2 regions of the Actinophytocola glycyrrhizae genome follow, and region 2 is predicted to be linked to the other one. Evidence: riboswitches for the same ligand, from Rfam matches in the RefSeq annotation. Region 2 holds a riboswitch; the other holds the start of a gene.
What was found. A riboswitch is a leader RNA that binds a small molecule or an ion and turns the genes downstream of it on or off. The one in region 2 is predicted to bind thiamine pyrophosphate.

Region 1 (8,624 bases), on a different contig from region 2:
CTGGTGTCGGACAACGGGCTGATCCTGCCGGTGTTCCTCCTGCTGCTGTCGCTCGCGATGCTGCTGCCGATGCTGGGTGCCATGTGGTCGGCGGACGCGCTCGCGGCCGAGTCGCAGACCGGCGCGCTGCGCGGGCTGCTGCTCGCACCGGTCGGCCGGGCGCGACTGCTCGCGGTGAAGGCGTTCGGCGTTGCCGTGCTGTCGCTGGTAGCGGTGCTGATCGTCACGGTCGTGTCGGTGCTCGCCGGGCTCGCGATCCTCGGTGGCGGCGGCATGCTCACCATGTCGGGCACCGTGTTGCCGTTCGGGGCGTCGCTCGGCCGGATCGCGCTGCTGGCGTTGCTGGTGACGGTCCAGGTGTGGGCGGTCGCGGCGGTCGCGCTCGCGGTCTCGGCGGCCACCGAGCACCCGCTGGTGGTGCTGGCGTCCACCCTCGGCGGGCTCATCGTGTTCACGATCCTCGGCAACATCCCCGCGCTGGACTGGCTGCACCCGGTGCTGCTGACCGACGCGTGGGAGTCGCTCGGCGACGTGATCCGCGACCCGATGCCGACGGACGGGATCGTCAACGCGGTCCTGCGTGCCCTCTGCTACCTGGTCATCGGCTACTCACTCGCCCTGGCCCGCATCTCGACGAAGGACGGCTAACCCGTCCGGGTCCAACCTCAGGTGGACGCGGTCGCCCGGTGTCTCCGCGATGGCGGCGACCGCGTCGACCACCCGGTCGCTCCCGTCGAGACGGACCTGCAGCCGCACGTGGTCGCGGCGGTGCACCGACCGCAGGAGCTTGCCGCCGATCCCGTTCCCGGTCAGCCGCAACGCATTGGGCCGCAGGCCGAGCGTGACCTCGCCCGCCGGCGCCCAAGGCAGGTCGGCCGACCCGAGTTCGCAGGTCGCGGTGCCGTCGGTGACGGTCGCGGGCAGGAACAGGCCGCAGCCGAGGAAACGGGCGGTGTCCTCGTCGGCCGGGTGCCGCCACACCTGTTCCGGCGGGCCGGTCTGCACGATCCTCCCCCTGCGCATCACCGCGACCCGGTCGGCGAGCGTGAACGCCTCGTCGTGGTCGTGGGTCACCACCAGCGCGGTCGCGCCCGCCACCCGCAGCAGCCCGGCCAGGTCCATGGCGAGCTGCTCGCGCAGCGCGCGGTCCAGCGCGGACAGCGGCTCGTCCAGCAACAGCAGCCGCGGCCGGGGCGCCAGTGCCCGCGCGAGCGCGACCCGCTGCGCCTCACCGCCGGACAGCTCGGTGACCCTGCGCCGCTCGTACCCGGCGAGCCCCACCAGGTCCAGCAGCTCCGCGACCCGTTCCGCGCGGCCGGGCAGACGCCGCATCCGCAGCCCGAACGCCACGTTCCCGGCCACGTCCCGGTGCGGGAACAGCTGCCCGTCCTGGAACACGAGCCCGAACCCGCGCCGGTGCACCGGCACGGCCGCGAGGTCGGTGTCGTCCCACCGGACCGTGCCGCCCGCGGTCGGCTCCAGCCCGGCGACCGCGCGCAGCAGCGTCGACTTGCCGCACCCGGACGGCCCGAGCAGCGCCAGCACCTCGCCGTCCGCGACCGTCAGGTCCACCTCGGACACCGCGGCCAGCGTCCCGTACCGCACGGTCAGACCCTCGACTGCCAGCATCAGAACTCTCCCACCGGCACGCGTACCCGCTCGACGACCGCGACCACGGCGACCGTGACCACGACGAGCAGCGTGCACGCCGCGTACGCCATCTGGTTGTTCAGCTCACCCGGCCGCGAGATCAGCCGCGCGATCGCGACCGGCAGCGTCGCCGTGTCGGGGCGGGCGAGGAAGCTCGTCGCGCCGAACTCGCCGAGCGCCACCACGAACCCGAACGCGGCCGCGGTCCCCAGCGACCGGCCCGCCATCGGCACGTCGACCTCCCGCCACACCCGCCACGGGCCCGCGCCAAGCGACGCGGCGGCCTGCCGCAGCCGCTCGTCGATGGACCGCAGGACCGGCAGCATGATGCGGATGACCAGCGGCGTCACCACGAGCGCCTGCGCGAGCGGCACCAGCGCGGCGGACGTGCGCAGGTCGCCCGGCAGCACGTCGAGCGTGATCAGGTAGCCGAAGCCGACGGTCACCGCGGACACCCCGAGCGGCAGCATGAACGCCGTGTCGATCACCTCGACGTACCGGACGCGGTCGCGTGCCAGGGAAACGAGCACCACGCTCGCCATCGTGCCGAGCGTGACCGCGATCAGCGTGGCGTCGGTGGCGGCCGCGAGGGAGTTCCTGGCCGCGTCGAAACCGGAGATGTCGAGCGAGCCCTCGTACCCGGCCCCGGCCAGCGCCCGGTAGCCGTCGAGCCCGGACCCGAACGACCGCGCGACGAGCGTCGCGACCGGCACGAGCAGCGCGGCGACCACCGCGAGGGCGAGCGCGACCACCCACCACTCGCCGCCGGAGGGCCTGCGCGCGGACTCGGCCTGCCCCCGCAACCGCAGCGCGGTCTCCCTGCGCCGCCGCGCGAGCGCCCCGACCGACAGGGCCGCGACGACCGCACCGAGCTGCAGCAGCGACAGCGCGGCGGCACCCGACAGGTCGAGCAGCTCGACGGTCCGCAGGTAGATCTCGGTCTCCAGGGTCCGCAGCCGGGACCCGCCGAGGATCAGGACCACGCCGAAACTGGTGGCGCAGAACAGGAACACGACCGCTGCCGCCGACCCGATCGCCGGTGCGAGCGCGGGCAGCGTCACGTTCGTGAACGTCCGCAGCCGGGACGCGCCCAGCGCCCGCGCGGCGTCCTCGGCGCGCCGGTCCAGGTGCGTCCACAGCCCGGCGACGGTCCGCGCGACGACCGCCACGTTGAAGAACGCGTTGGCCAGCACGATCGCCGCGACCCCACCGTCGGGCATGAGCCCGCGGAACGCCAGCCCGACCACCACGCTCGGCAGCACGAACGGCACCAGGATGACCACCCGCACCAGGCCAAGCCCCGGCAGCTTCGTCCTGGCCAGCAGGAACGCGACCGGCAGCCCGGCGACGATCGCGACGGCCGTCGCCCCGGCCGCCTGCGCGACCGTGAACCAGACGAGCCCCCACACGTCGGCGGTCGCGAGCGCGGCGAGCACACCGCCTTCCGCGAGGCCGAGCCGCAGGATCGCCACGACCGGCCACACGAAGAAGACGGCGAGGAAACCCAGGGGCACCAACGCGACCAGCGTCAGCCCCCTGGGGGTGCTCCTCAGCCCTGCACGATCGCGCGCCACTCGCCGATCCACCGCTCGCGGTTCTGCTGGATCTGTGCCGACGGCAGCTCGGCGGGATCCGCCGGCAGCGGCGCGGCCTTCTGCCACGCCTCCGGCAGGGTGACCCCGGCGCGGGCCGGGTACACGTACATCTGCTCGGGCACCTGCGACTGGAACCGCTCGGACAGCAGGAAGTCCATGACCTTCTCCGCGTCGTCGGGGTGCGCGGCGCCCTTCAGCACGCCCGCGTACTCGACCTGCCGGAAGCAGGTGTCCAGCACGGCCTTGGTGCGCGGGTTGCCCTGGTCGTCCAGCTCCGCGGCGGGCGACGACGCGTAGGACACGACGATCGGGCGGGGGCCCTTGCCGGAGGAGCCGGAGAACTCCTGCGTGTAGGCCTCCTCCCAGCCGCTGACGACCTGGACGCCGTTGGCCGCCAGCGCGCGCCAGTGGTCCTGCCAGCCGTCGCCGAGCTCCGCGATCGTGCCGAGCAGGTAGGCCAGGCCAGGGGAGGACGTCGCGGGGTCCTCGACGACCAGCAGGTCCTTGTACTCGGGTTCGACCAGGTCCGCGTAGCCGGTCGGTTCGGGAACGCCCTTGGCGGCGAGCGCGGCCGGGTCGATGTTCAGGCACACGTCGCCGAGGTCGACGGCGGTGAGCCGGTCCGTGTCGTCGATCCCGTGGTCGGCGGGCCCGTCGACCTGGGGCGCGTACTCGGCGAACACGTCCTCGTCGAGCGCGCGGGACGCGAACGTGGTGTCCACGCCGTACGCGACGTCGCCGATGGGGCTGTCCTTGGTGAGTACGAGCTGGTTGGTGAGCGCGCCCGCGTCACCGACCTTGCGCACGTCGATCGTGATGCCGGTCTCGTCGGTGAACCGCTCCATCACCTCGTCGCTCATCGCGAACGAGTCGTGGGTGACGAGCACGACCTTCCGCGCGGACTCCTCGTCACCGCCGCCGCCGAGCGAACACCCGGCTAGTGTGACTGTCAGCGCGCCGACCAGCAGAAATGTGCGAAACCGCAAGACGCCTCCTCCCTGCACCGGCATTACCCGGATCAGGTTCGAACGGTCGAGGGCTGCGCGCCCTCCTCTCAGCCCGGCGCGACACCGGACTCCCGTGTGATCCATCCGAGCGTACCTGTGCGGTCGGCGGCGGCACGCGTCACCATGGACACATGCCCGAACTGCTCAGCGACGAAGAAGTCGGCAAGGCCCTCGGCCGTCTGAACGACTGGCGTCTGGAGGAGGGCGCACTGGTCCGCGACGTGGAGCTGGCGAGCTTCCCGCAGGCCATCCAGGTGGTGAACCGGGTGGCGGAGATCGCGGAGAACGACAACCACCACCCGGACATCGACATCCGCTGGCGCACCGTCACGTTCCGCTGCAGCACCCACTCAGCAGGCGGCATCACCACCGCGGACACCTCACTGGCAGAAGAAATCAACGGCGTAGTAACCACCCTCCAGTCCCAGTAACCCCCGCGAGTCCCCCACCCAGAACCCGCGAGTCCCCCACCCAGAACCCGCGAGTCCCCGTTTCGGAACCCGCGAGTCCCCGGTTCAGGACCCGCGAGTCCCCGTTTCGGAACCGGTGAGTTGACGGTTCGTGCCGCGTAGTCCGGGACACGAACCGCGAACTCGGCGGTCCTGAACGGGGGACTCGCGGGTCCTGAACGGGGGACTCGCGAGTCCTGAAACGGGGACTCGCGGGTTGTTCAGTTGGGGTTGGGTTTGGGGGTCAGCGGTACGGTTACCAGTGGTTTCAGTGTTGGTTCTGGGTCGCTGTCGGCTCGTTCCACCACCATTTCGGCCCACCGGCCGGACATGCGCAGCGTCGCGACCGCGTTGCCGAAGTACGGCCCGGCGACCTTCTCCCACTCGACCGGCAGCGGCTCGATGTGCGGCGACCTCAGCATCCGCCACTTCAGCAGCGCCGCGAGCGGCTTCCACCACCCCGCCCGGAACAACGGCCGCATCACCGCGGGTGCCTTGTTGTGCACCGGCGAGCACACCAGCTGCCACACCTGCGCGTTCACCTTCTTCGGGTAGCGCACCTTCGCCGCGTACACGTGGTGCACGTCGCCGGACAGCACGCACACCGTGGACGTGTCGGTGTCGGCGATCCGCCCGATCAGCCGCGCGAGCCGGTCCGACGACGCCCGGAACGACGGCCAGTGCTCCAGGTCGGCGGCCTGCCGCAGCTTCTCGGCGAGCTTCCCGCGCCACCCCGGCCGCCGGCACGCGACCTCGTTCATCGACTGGACGTGGCTGATCGCGTGCGGCATCAGCCACGGCAGCGACGACCCGATCAGCAGGTGGTCGAAATCACCGACGGCGTTCTCCTCGATCCACTCGAACTCCTGGTCGCTGACCATCGACCGCACGCCGCCCGACAGGATGCGGCCGGAGCGGGTGTCGATCACCAGCAGCCGCACGTTGCCGTAGTCGCGCCGGTAGCTCCACCTGGTGCCCTTGCTGCCGTTGACCTCCTGCCTGGCCTTCTCGGCGAACTCGTCGAGCAGGTCGGCGGCGTCCCCGTCGCGCCCCTTCTCGAGGACCGCCTTGTACAGCTCGTCGGTCTCCAGCTCGCCGGGGCTCAGGTTGCCGAGCTGCTGGTAGATCCAGTAGGTGGCGAGCGCGTGCCGCTCGCGGATCGGCCACCAGGAGGTCCTCTCCTTCTCGTCGCGCCACGTCTGCGAGGTGTTCCAGTCGTCGCGGACGTCGTGGTCGTCGAAGACCATCGACGTCGGCACGGTCGACATCAGCCAGCGCGTCATGGGAGCGGTCCACGCCTCGAGGTACAGGCGGGTGTACTCCTCGAAGTCGGCGACCTCGACGCCGGGCGCCTCCTTGAGCGACCGGCGCGTCGCGAGCCAGGCCCTGGTGCCCTTCGTCGTGTCGTCGGCGTAGACCTGGTCGCCGAGCAGCACCAGCGCGTCCGGCCAGTCGATCTCGTCCTCGGTGCGCATCCGGTGCGCGTAGGCGGCGAGCGCGTCGGTGCCCATCCGCTTCTGCTCGCCGGGGTCGTCGGTCTCGGGCATCCGGCAGGACCCGAACAACATCACGAACGCGGGGTCGCCGCCTTCCGGGTAGGTGCGGATCCGGCTGGGCGGGAAATTCGAGTCCGCGGGCGGCCAGACGGTCTCCCCGTCCAGCGCCACCTCGTAGGGCGTCGCCGTGCCGGGTTCGAGCCCGGTGACCACGACGAGCGCGTAGTGATGACCGAAAACGGTGAACGTGTGGGCCGCGACGTCACCGATCGTGACCGTGCACGGTGTGTCGGTCTCGACCCACAGCGTGGCGGTGCGGGTGTCGACATGTCGCAGCAGCGGGCCGAGTAGCAGTCTGGGCACCCTGACATCAAACATGGCCGACCAATAAGGTGACACCCGCCCAGGTGATCCACGTGAGAGGGAGCGGCGATGGCCGATGTTCTCGAGCTCCGTCAGTACACCCTCCGGCCCGGCAGGCGGGACGACCTGATCGACCTGTTCGACCGGGAGTTCGTCGAGACCCAGGAGGCGGTCGGCGCGCAGGTGCTCGGCCAGTTCCGCGACCTCGACGACGAGAACCGGTTCGTGTGGCTGCGCGGCTTCGCGGACATGCCTGCCAGGGGAAAGGCCCTCGCGGAGTTCTACGGCGGACCGGTGTGGGCGGCACACCGCGACAGTGCCAACGACACGATGATCGACTCGGACGACGTGCTGCTGCTGTGCCCCGTGACCGACTTCACCCTGTCGGGTCGCACCCGGGGTGGGGACACGACGCTGGTCACGGTGACCCTCTATCACCTGCCCTCTGGCGGCGAGGACGCGTTCCTGGACTTCTTCGCCGACGCGGTGCGGCCCCTGCTGACCGAAACGGGTGCTCCGCCGCTGGCCGTGCTGCGCACGCTGCGTGCCGAGAACAACTTCCCGGCGCTGCCGGTCCGCGAGGACGCCAACGTGGTGGCATGGGTCGGTTCGTTCCGGGGCCCGGACGACCTGGCGGAACACGTGCGGCTGCTTGGCCGCGAGACCCGCTGGACGCACGACACGCTGCCGGAGCTCACCAGGCAGCTGGGCCGTCCGCCGGAGCAGCTGCAGCTGGCACCCACGTCCCGCTCCCTCATCCGGTAACGGGGAACCCCGTTCGGACGACCCTCCGGTCAGTACGCCGACAGGAGGTCGCGCCATGGGTGCGCAGGAGACGTGGGAAGTGCCGGTGGTCGACGCCCTCGACCGCGAGCGGACACTCGTGGTCACGGTGTCCGACGGCCGCGTGGCGGTGGTCCCACCCCCTGGCGAGGGCTTCTACCTCCCGGCCCAGTCGGTGTGGCAGCTCCACGAGGCGGTCCGGGCCGCCGCCATCGTCGCGATGAGGGCGAACGGCACCCGAGTGGCCGGTTGACCGGCACAGCGCCGCGGACATCTCGCTGGCCGGACCTTGCCGTGGGACATCAGCTTTCGAGTGCTGCGACGAGTAGCTCGCCGACCAGTCGCACGTCGTCGAGTTCAATCTCGCTGCCTTCGGGAACGGCTCGAATCTTGTTCAGCGAACGACCCGCTGACAGGTCGAACCATCGCCGGGCGTGGAGTAGCGCGTCGGCCCGCAGCTGAGGGTCCGCTGCTTCCAACTGGTCCCGTGACACCGGTCCGCAGGCCCGGTCGAGCGTGAGCCGAATGATGTCGAGAAGGTCAGTACCCTCCTTCGCCGCCCCGCGGTTCATGATCGACTGCAGTTTCATCGCGATGAGCGGGCCAGGTTCGGACACCCTCACCGTCAGCGGATCGAGGCCATCAACGCTGAGCACCAAACCGGATGCCGTGAATGCCGCCCAGGCATGGGACTGGACGTGCAGGCGATCGGTCGGATCGTCGGGAAGGTCGGCGATCTCGGCGTCGGTGACCTCCAGGACATCCACCTGCACGTCGCCACATGGCGTGTGAACCAACGCGCCGAAAGGCCCGCTCGGTGTGGCACCGGCCGCCACGAGCAGTTCGAGCTGCGAGTGTTCCTGCACGGCTCGACGGTGTCGAGGTCGGTCGTCACCCGGTATGGCGTCGACAGCCGGCACATGACCGCGAGGCCACCCACCAGCACGACCGCACGCCCTGTCTGTTCCGCGATGACAGGAATCGCGCTCACGAGCCGGGTCATCGAGTTCCCTGCGAGCACGACTCCCGGTGTCTCACCAGACACGGGTCCACGGCTTTCCGGGCTCCCAGTGGTCCAGGATCTCCCGGCCGCGTCCCGGATCCTGGGCGAGGTCGAGTGCGACGAACAGCGGGTTCGCCAGCGGCCACGCCTCATTCGCCCATGCCGCGCCGTCGATTCGCCGCGCGCACACCAGCGGCACCGGGGCCACGCGGATGCGGCAGGCGCGTGCGGTGGGTGTCGCGGCGGGGCCCAGGAGGTGAACGGCGCGGCGCAGCACG
Region 2 (8,624 bases):
CCACGACGAGACGCTGCCGGCGGAACCGGCGAAGACCGCGCACTTCTGTTCCATGTGCGGCCCCAAGTTCTGCTCGATGCGCATCACCCAGGACGTCCGCAGGTACGCGGAGGAGCACGGGCTCACCGACGTGGCCGCGATCGACGCGGGCATGGAGGAGATGTCCGACCGCTTCCACGAGCACGGCCGCAACGTCTACCTGCCGGTGGTCGAAAGGTGACGGCGACGCCACCACGGGTCCTCACCATCGCCGGGTCCGACTCCGGCGGTGGTGCGGGCCTGCAGGCCGACCTCCGCACGTTCTTCGCGTGCGGGGTGCACGGCATGACCGCGGTCACCGCGGTCACCGTGCAGAACTCGCTCGGGGTCACCGGTGTCTCGGTGATCCCGCCCGATGTCGTCGCCGCCCAGATCGAGACGGTCGCCGAGGACATCGGCGTGCTGGCCGCGAAGACCGGCATGCTCGCCACCGCCGAGATCATCGCGGCGGTGGCGAAGGCGTGCGACAGGGTCCACATCGGACGGCAGGGCACCATCCCGTTCGTCGTGGACCCGGTGGCGGCGTCGATGCACGGCGACCAGCTGCTGCGCGACGACGCGATGTCGGCGCTGCGCACCGAGTTGTTCCCGCGCGCGACGCTCGTGACGCCCAACCTCGACGAGGTGCGGCTGCTGGTCGGCCACGACGTCCGCACCCACGCCGACGCCCGCGAGGCGGCGAAGGCACTGCACGCACTCGGTCCACAGTGGACACTGGTCAAGGGCGGCCACCTGCACGACGACCCGCAGTGCGTCGACGTGCTGTACGACGGCGAGACGTTCATCGAGCTGCCCGCGCCCAGGATCGACACGGTCCACACGCACGGCGGCGGCGACACCATGGCCTCGTCGATCACCTCGGCGCTCGCCCGTGGCGCCTCGGTGCCGGACGCGGTGCGGTTCGGCAAGTGGTTCGTCACCAACGCCGTGGCGCACGCGTATCCGCTTGGCAGCGGTGTGGGACCGGTCTCGGCGTTCTGGCGACTGCCCGACGACGGGACGTTTAGTCTCTCGTGACGTGACAACCCGGGACCGCGTACGCGCTCTTGTCGAGCACAAACGCTTCCAGCACTTCATCATCTGGGTGATCGTCGTGAACGCGGTCACACTCGGGCTCGAGACGTCCCCGGTGGTGCTACGCGAGGTCGGCGGCCTGCTGCACGCCGCCGACCGCGTCATGCTCTACATCTTCACCGCGGAGGTGGCGCTGCGGCTGTACGCGTACGGCCCGCGGTTCTTCCGCGACCCGTGGAACGTGTTCGACTTCCTGATCGTCGGGATCTCGCTGGTCCCGGCGTCCGGACCGTTCTCGGTGCTGCGCGCGCTGCGGATCCTGCGGGCGCTGCGGCTCATCTCGGCGGTGCCCGCCATGCGGCGCGTGGTGTCGGGTCTGCTCGCGGCGGTGCCGGGCATGGCGTCGATCGGCGCGTTGCTCGGGTTGATCATCTACGTGGCGGCGGTGATGGCCACGAAGCTGTTCAGCGGGATCTCGCCGCAGTACTTCGGCGACCTCGGCACCACGCTGTTCACCCTGTTCCAGACGATGACCGGCGAGGCGTGGCCGGACATCGCCCGCGAGGTGATGGCGCAGGCGCCGTTCGCGTGGATCTTCTTCGTGATCTACATCCTGATCTCCAGCTTCGCCGTGCTGAACCTGTTCATCGCGGTGATCGTGAGCGGGATGGAGAAGACCGTGACCGACGACCTGGCCGAGGCCGAGGAGCAGCACGCCGCCGACCAGGCACGGTCGGACGCGTTGATCCTGGCGGAGGTCAGGGCGTTGCGCCGGGAGATCGCCGAACTGAAGGAGCAACGGGAACGGGCGTGAGAGCGCCTCCGCTTCGAGGACGAACGCGCGACGGGACGAGCAGGCGATCATGCCGTAATATCGAACACATGCTCGATATTCGTCGCCTGGCCGACCCGTGGCGCCGGCAGCCCATCCAGTCCGGGCAGTTTAGGCTTGCGCGCATGGATCGGCCGTGGAATGAGGACGAGCGAGCAGCGCTCGTCGCGCTCCTTCGTACCCGTCCGGCCAAACTGACCTGGTCGGAGATCACGGCCGAGATCGCCACCCGCGGGAGCGCTCTGGCGCTGTGGGACGAGCTGAACCCGGCCGGCCTGTTCGACCACACCGATGCCCCTGACGGACCCGCGGCGGCTCTCGCCGAGGCCGCGCACGACGTGAGCCGGTGGCGCGCCGCGGACTTCGGTTTCCTGACCTTCGGCGACGACGACTACCCGGTTCAGCTCCGCGAGATCCACGAGATGCCGCCGGTCCTGTTCCACCGGGGAACCCTTGTGCCGAACGAGGTGGGTGTCTCCGTGGTCGGCTCTCGCCAGGCGACGACCAGGGGACTCGACATCGCCAGGTCGGTCGCGGCCGGTCTCGCGGCCCGCGGGATCACGGTGATCGCCGGGCTGGCCAGGGGCATCGACACGGCCGCGCACACAGCAACGCTGGAAGCAGGAGGCCGCACGGTTGCGGTGGTAGGAACGGGGATCACCAAGGTCTACCCCGCGGAGAACAGGGGCCTGCAGGACCGCATCGCGCGTGAAGGGCTCGTGCTCTCACAGTTCTGGCCGGACGCACCGCCCACGAAGCACTCCTTCCCCATGCGCAACGCCGTGATGTCCGGCTTCGGTCGCGCGACGGTCGTGGTGGAGGCAGGCGAGCACAGCGGTGCCCGCATTCAGGCGCGGAAAGCAGTCAGCCATGGTCGTCCGGTGATCTTCACCGACCTCGTGGTGGACACGAACAAGTGGCCGTCCGAGCTACTTGGCCGGCCAGGTGTGCACGTAGCGGCCAGCACCGCCGAAATCATGTCCGTTGTCGAGAAGATCGCAGCGGGTCCGGCGACCGTGGACAGCCTGCTCGCGGCGGCCACCAGGCGATGACCGGCCAGGGCCACCATGGAGACGACGCCTCCCGCCACTTGGTCGCCGACGCTCTGACCCAACAGCTCTACACCGCTGTGGGCGCGTTCTTCTGCAACACCCGACGGGGTGCGCAGAACATCTGCCCTGTCTGCACAGGTCCTGCTGCCATGCGCAGCCTGTGCGGGCCATGCCACGGAGCGAAGGAGACCTACGGCAGCAGTCTCGCCGATCTCGTCGTTCCACTGGCGTATGCCAAGGCACGCATGCCCTCGATGCACCAGTCCGCCCACCACGTACGTGCGTACAAGGCATCGCCTCCTGCTCCGAAATGTGCTCAGGACCTGCGATTCATGGCAGCGGCAGCGACCTTTGTGCACGGAAGGTGCATCGCCGCGACCACTGGCCAGTGGCATGCGGTGACGTTCGTTCCCTCCGCCGCGCGGCCGGGAGGCGAACATCCTGTGGCCGACATCGCCAGGGCCGTGCACGGCGTCCACGACGAAGCAGCGAAGGTCGCCCTGAGCGTGGGGCCAGGTCTGTGCGAGTCGCCTGCACGCGCGCCTCGCCCGGACCGCTTCGTCGTCCCTGCCACCTACCAGCCCTTCATCTCGGGCCGGCACGTCCTCGTCGTCGACGACACCTGGGTCTCCGGCGCCAAGTCACAGTCCGCGGCGATCGCCCTGAAGAACGTGGGAGCGGCACACGTGACCGTCCTCTGCGTGACCCGGTGGCTCCGATACGACTGGGATGACCACCGCCAGCTCATCGAGACACTCGACGAGCCGTACAACGCGATGCGTTGTCCGGTGACCGGCGGCGACTGTCCGTGATGGACGTCAGCGCGGTGGGCTCGATGCCTGGGCCCAGAACCGTTGCGGTACCCGGCCCGCGCCGTGCGCCAGGCGGCCTGCCAGCACGGCGTGCCGCATCGCCGTCGCCATCGCCTCCGGGTCCGTTGCCCTGGTGACCGCGGTCGCCAGCAGTACCGCGGAGCAGCCGAGTTCCATCGCGAGCGCCGCGTCCGACGCCGTGCCGATGCCCGCGTCCAGGATCACCGGCACGCCGGCCCTTTTCACGATCAGTTCGATGTTGTGCGGGTTGCGGATCCCCAGGCCGGTGCCGATCGGCGACCCGAGCGGCATCACCGCGACACAGCCGGTCTCCTCCAGCCGCAGCGCCAGCACCGGGTCGTCGTTGGTGTACGGCAGGACCGTGAAACCGTCGTCGACCAGCGTCGCCGCGGCTTCCAGCAGTTCGACGGGGTCCGGCAGCAGCGTGCGGTCGTCGGCGACGACCTCCAGCTTCACCCACGACGTGCCAAGCGCCTCGCGGGCCATCCGCGCCGTGAGCACCGCCTCCGCCGCGGTCCGGCAGCCCGCCGTGTTCGGCAGCGGGTCGATGCCCAGCCGCTCCAGCAGTTCCAGCACACCGGTGCCACCCTGGGTGTCCACGCGCCGGATCGACACCGTCGTCAGCTCGGTGCCCGACGCCTTCAGCGCGCGTTCCAGCACCGCCAGGTTCGCGGCACCACCGGTGCCCGTGATCAGCCTCGACGAGTACTGCCGGTCCCCGATGACGAATGGGTCGTCCATGTCAGCCTCCCTGCACCGCGGTCAGCACCTCGACGTCGGCGTCGTCGGGCACCACCTTCGTGTCGTGCTCGGTCCGCGCGACGACATGACCGTCCACCGCGACGGCCACACCCTTGGCCGGAACCCCCAGTGCGGCAAGGAGTTCGGTCACCGTCGCGCCGTCGGGCACCTCGCGTTCCGTGCCGTTGACCCGTACCTGCATCACGTCACCTCTCCAGTCGGGCGGGGTCGGCGGCCTTGATCTCCGCCGGCGGTTCGACGCCCGCTGCCATGGCGCGGATCGCCTCCGCCGTGATCGGGGCCAGCAGCAGGCCGTTGCGGTGGTGTCCCGCCGCAACCAGCACCCCCGGTTCCAGCCAGCCGACCAGCGGGAGGTTGTCCCTGCTGCCCGCGCGCAGCCCCGCCGCGGTCTCCGTCAGCTCGTACTCGGCGATCGCGGGCACCACGCGTTCCGCGTGGACGAGCAGGTCACGCACGCCACCCGCGGTGACCGCGGTGTCGAAGCCCGCCTCGTACTGCGTCGCGCCGAGCACCAGCTCGCCGTCGGCCCTCGGCACCAGGTAGACCGGCCGGGACTCGACCAACGCACGCACGGTGTGCCGGGGCGGCGGCAACGTGCCGTCCCTGGCACGCAACCGCAGGATCTCGCCCTTCACCGGCCGCACCGCCGACGCGAGCGCCGGGTGCAGCCCGCTGCTCCACGCGCCCGCGGCGATGACGGCCACCTCGCAGGGCAGTGCCGAACCCGCGAGTTCGACCGCACCGGCCCGCACCGCCCGCACCCGCTCACGGAGGAAGGCCACCCCCGCCTCGTACGCGGCGGCGGTCAGGCGCCGCAACAGTTCCCGGTTGTCGACAGCCAGGTCGCCGGGCACGTGCAGCCCACCTCGCACGGCGGGCCCGATGGTCGGCTCGACCCTGCGCAGCTCGCGGCCGGTGAGCCGGTCGACCGTCCTGCCCCGCCGCGCGAGGAAGTCGGCGACGACGTCGAGCTGCGCGGTGTCGGCCGCGTCGAACCCGGCGACGACCGTGCCCTCGGTGAACAGGTCGACGCCCAGGTTCGCCGCGAACCCCGGCCACGCAGCGAGCGACGCGGCGCCGACGTCGAGCAGCTCCTCCTCACCCGGCCACGCCTCGGTGACCGGCGCGAGCATCCCGCCCGCGGCCCACGACGCGCCGAGGGCCGGGGTGGGGTCGACGAGCGTCACGTCGTGTTCGGCCGCGAGCCGCCACGCGACGGACAACCCGATGACCCCGCCGCCCACGACGACCACGTTGTGACTCACAGCACATTCACGCTCCCTGCGCCGGCATGATCCGGATCAGGTTCGACGGTCGGGATCGGCAGATCCCCTCTCAGCCCAGTCCTCTGGACTCCCGTGCGGACCACCTCCACCGTATAGCGTGAACGGGTGCCTCGACCAGACGGAGACCGGATTCGTGCGCGGCTGACGGACGCGCGGCTGTACCTGTGCACCGGGAACCGCCCGGACCTGGCTGGGTTCGCGGACGCCGCGCTGGCCGGTGGCGTGGACGTGATCCAGCTGCGGGAGAAGGGCCTCGAGGCGCGGGAGGAGCTCGCCGCACTCGAGGTGCTGGCGGAGGCGTGCGCCCGGCACGGTGCGCTGCTGTCGGTGAACGACCGCGCGGACGTCGCGCTCGCGGCCGGCGCGGACGTGCTGCACCTCGGCCAGGACGACCTGCCGGTCCCGTTGGCCCGCAGGATCCTCGGCGAGGACGTGGTGATCGGCCGCTCGACCCACGACGGGCCACAGGCGAGCGCCGCGGCGGGCGAACCGGGCGTCGACTACTTCTGCACGGGCCCGTGCTGGCCGACCCCGACGAAACCGGGTCGCCCCGCGCCGGGGCTGGACCTGGTCCGCGCGACGGCCGCGACGGGCACGACCCGGCCGTGGTTCGCGATCGGCGGCATCGACGAGGAACGGCTGCCGGAGGTACTGGCGGCGGGTGCGTCCAGGGTGGTGGTGGTCCGCGCGATCACCGAGGCGGCGGACCCGGGGGCAGCGGCGGCGCGGCTGGCAGCGGCCCTGCGCACCACACCGATGCCCTGAAAGACGCTTTGGGGACGTTGAGCGTCCCGAAAGCGTCTTTCAGGGCAGGGCACGACTCGGAACAGAAACCAGCGGACGGGCCGGCAGGGTTCGGCCCGTCCGCTGGCAAGCACGGTCAGCCTGTGACGAGTGACAGGCCGTAGGCGCTCAGTGCTTCGTTGATCTTCTGGTAGTACGTCGTTCCGCCGGTGCGGCAGTTGCCCGAACCACCCGAGGTCAGGCCCTGGGCCTGGACGGTCGAGCCGGACGGGCTGCTCACCAGCGAACCGCCGGAGTCACCGGGCTCAGCACACACGCTGGTGCGGAACGTCTGGTAGACGCAGCCCTGCGAGTAGCACACCGTCGCGTTGGTGGAGGAGACGGTGCCGCAGTGCCAGCCGGTGGTGGAGCCGGAACGGCACACCGCCGCGCCGTTGCCCACCGCGCTCGAACCGGTGACGCGCACGTCACTGCCCGAGCTGTAGCGGTCGACCAGGCCCGTCTGCACCGCGGAGCTGGAGCTCACGGTGATGCGGCCGTAGTCGTTGGTGGGGAACGACGAACCGGAGACGCCGCCGATGGTGCCGCCGGTGCCGGACCACGTGCCGCCGCCGTTGGTGCAGTGACCGGCGGTGATGACGTACCGCGCGCTGCCGCTGCGGGCGTTGAAGCCCAGCGAGCAGCGGGAACCGCTCCTGGTGATCGCCTGTCCGCCGATCAGGTTCCAGAAGGTCTGCGGCCGCTCGGCGACGTGCTCGAAACGGACCTCCGCGCCCAGGCCCTTGGCCCAGCTCGTGGCCGCGGCGTCGGTGCCGTGGACGGAGACGACCACGGCGTTGGACTCCGCGTCGACCCGCCAGCCGGTGACCGACTTCGGCACACTGGCACTGCCCTGTGCCAGCTTCGAGGCGACGGCGTTCAGTTCGGCCTCGCTGTGCTCGACCACGCGGGCCAGCGCACCGGAGGCCTTGACCTCGCCGACGCGGCTCGCGTCGGCGACGTCCACCACCAGCTTGCCCGACTTCGCGTCGAACCGGCTGCCCGCGAAGTCGCTGCCCAGGGCGATTCGCAGGGTCTTGTCCTTCGACCAGGCCACCTTCTCCTGCTGGGACCGGGCTTGCGCCTGCTGCGGGGTCAGGCCGAGGTCCCGTTGCATCGCCGCCTGGATCTCACCCAGGTCCGACGTGACCGGCACGCTGTTGGCGGGCGTGGCGAACGTCAGCGCCAGGCCCAGTGTGAGCAGTGCGGTACTGCCCATGCGCACAAGGGTTGTGCGTTTCATCAGGGTTGCTCCCTCGTTTTCTTGCAGGGGGACCCAGGAGCGAGCAGGGGGGTGGAGCGGCTCCCGGGTGTTCAACAGAGGGGTCTCACCATCCGGGATGGATGGCCTCCTGAAAGTATTTGCATACGCAGCGTTGAGGCATCGCCCGTTCGGGGACAACAGTTGCCATAGTGCCCGAGCGGTTCGTTACGGAGAGTCAGTTCGGCGGGATGGCGCTGCCGCCGGGCGCCTCCACCTCGGTCGTCGTGGTGACCGGCGGTGTCGTGGTCGTCGTGGTGCTCGGCTCGCTCGGCGGCGTGGTCGTCGTGGTGGCAGGGCCCGTGGTGGTGGGCCCAGGCGGGGCCGAGCCGGGGGCAGGCGCGGTCGGCGCGGTGGTGGACGTCGCCGGGTCCGCGGGCTGTTCCTGCCGCTGGGTGTCGTCGTCGCGGTGCGGCAGGACGACGCTGCCGAACGTGGTGCCGGTGCCACCGGAAAGCGGCTCGCCGCGCAGCCACTCGATGCCGGTCACGGCCAGCATGCCCAGCGCGAACACCGCCAGGCTGCCGACGACCAGCATCGGCCACCGGCGCTTCCCGCGTTCCCCTTGCGGGCGGTCGCCGGGCTCCTCGTCCGGCGTGGCCTCGACCTCCTCGCCCGCCACCGGCGGCGCCGTCCCGGGATCGGCGACCAGCACGGTCGAGCCGCCGGACCTGCCGACGACCTTGGCACGCACCGTGCGCACGCTGTTGCTGGTCCGCTCGATCGACCGCAGGTAGAGGGCACCGCCGACGGTCGAGACGA

Region 1: linked by a shared signal. The riboswitch ahead of ACFPCV_RS06805 (thiamine ABC transporter substrate-binding protein) and the one ahead of thiO (glycine oxidase ThiO) in region 2 are both predicted to bind thiamine pyrophosphate.

What each region holds. Positions count from the first base shown of each region.
Region 1 is NZ_JBHSIS010000003.1:144,212-152,835, forward strand. It holds gene ACFPCV_RS06790 (ABC transporter permease subunit) at 1-648, shown strand, start outside; gene ACFPCV_RS06795 (ABC transporter ATP-binding protein) at 610-1,632, opposite strand; gene ACFPCV_RS06800 (ABC transporter permease) at 1,629-3,224, opposite strand; gene ACFPCV_RS06805 (thiamine ABC transporter substrate-binding protein) at 3,200-4,231, opposite strand; TPP riboswitch at 4,223-4,337, opposite strand; gene ACFPCV_RS06810 (4a-hydroxytetrahydrobiopterin dehydratase) at 4,384-4,683, shown strand; gene ACFPCV_RS06815 (alkaline phosphatase D family protein) at 4,923-6,575, opposite strand; gene ACFPCV_RS06820 (NIPSNAP family protein) at 6,630-7,325, shown strand; gene ACFPCV_RS06825 (hypothetical protein) at 7,381-7,596, shown strand; gene ACFPCV_RS06830 (hypothetical protein) at 7,646-8,209, opposite strand; gene ACFPCV_RS06835 (hypothetical protein) at 8,378-8,624, opposite strand, start outside.
Region 2 is NZ_JBHSIS010000006.1:381,082-389,705, forward strand. It holds gene thiC (phosphomethylpyrimidine synthase ThiC) at 1-220, shown strand, start outside; gene thiD (bifunctional hydroxymethylpyrimidine kinase/phosphomethylpyrimidine kinase) at 217-1,056, shown strand; gene ACFPCV_RS12520 (ion transporter) at 1,058-1,867, shown strand; gene ACFPCV_RS12525 (DNA-processing protein DprA) at 1,936-2,937, shown strand; gene ACFPCV_RS12530 (phosphoribosyltransferase) at 2,934-3,749, shown strand; gene thiG (thiazole synthase) at 3,756-4,511, opposite strand; gene thiS (sulfur carrier protein ThiS) at 4,513-4,713, opposite strand; gene thiO (glycine oxidase ThiO) at 4,718-5,797, opposite strand; TPP riboswitch at 5,794-5,902, opposite strand; gene thiE (thiamine phosphate synthase) at 5,924-6,583, shown strand; gene ACFPCV_RS12555 (S1 family peptidase) at 6,699-7,844, opposite strand; gene ACFPCV_RS12560 (hypothetical protein) at 8,041-8,624, opposite strand, start outside.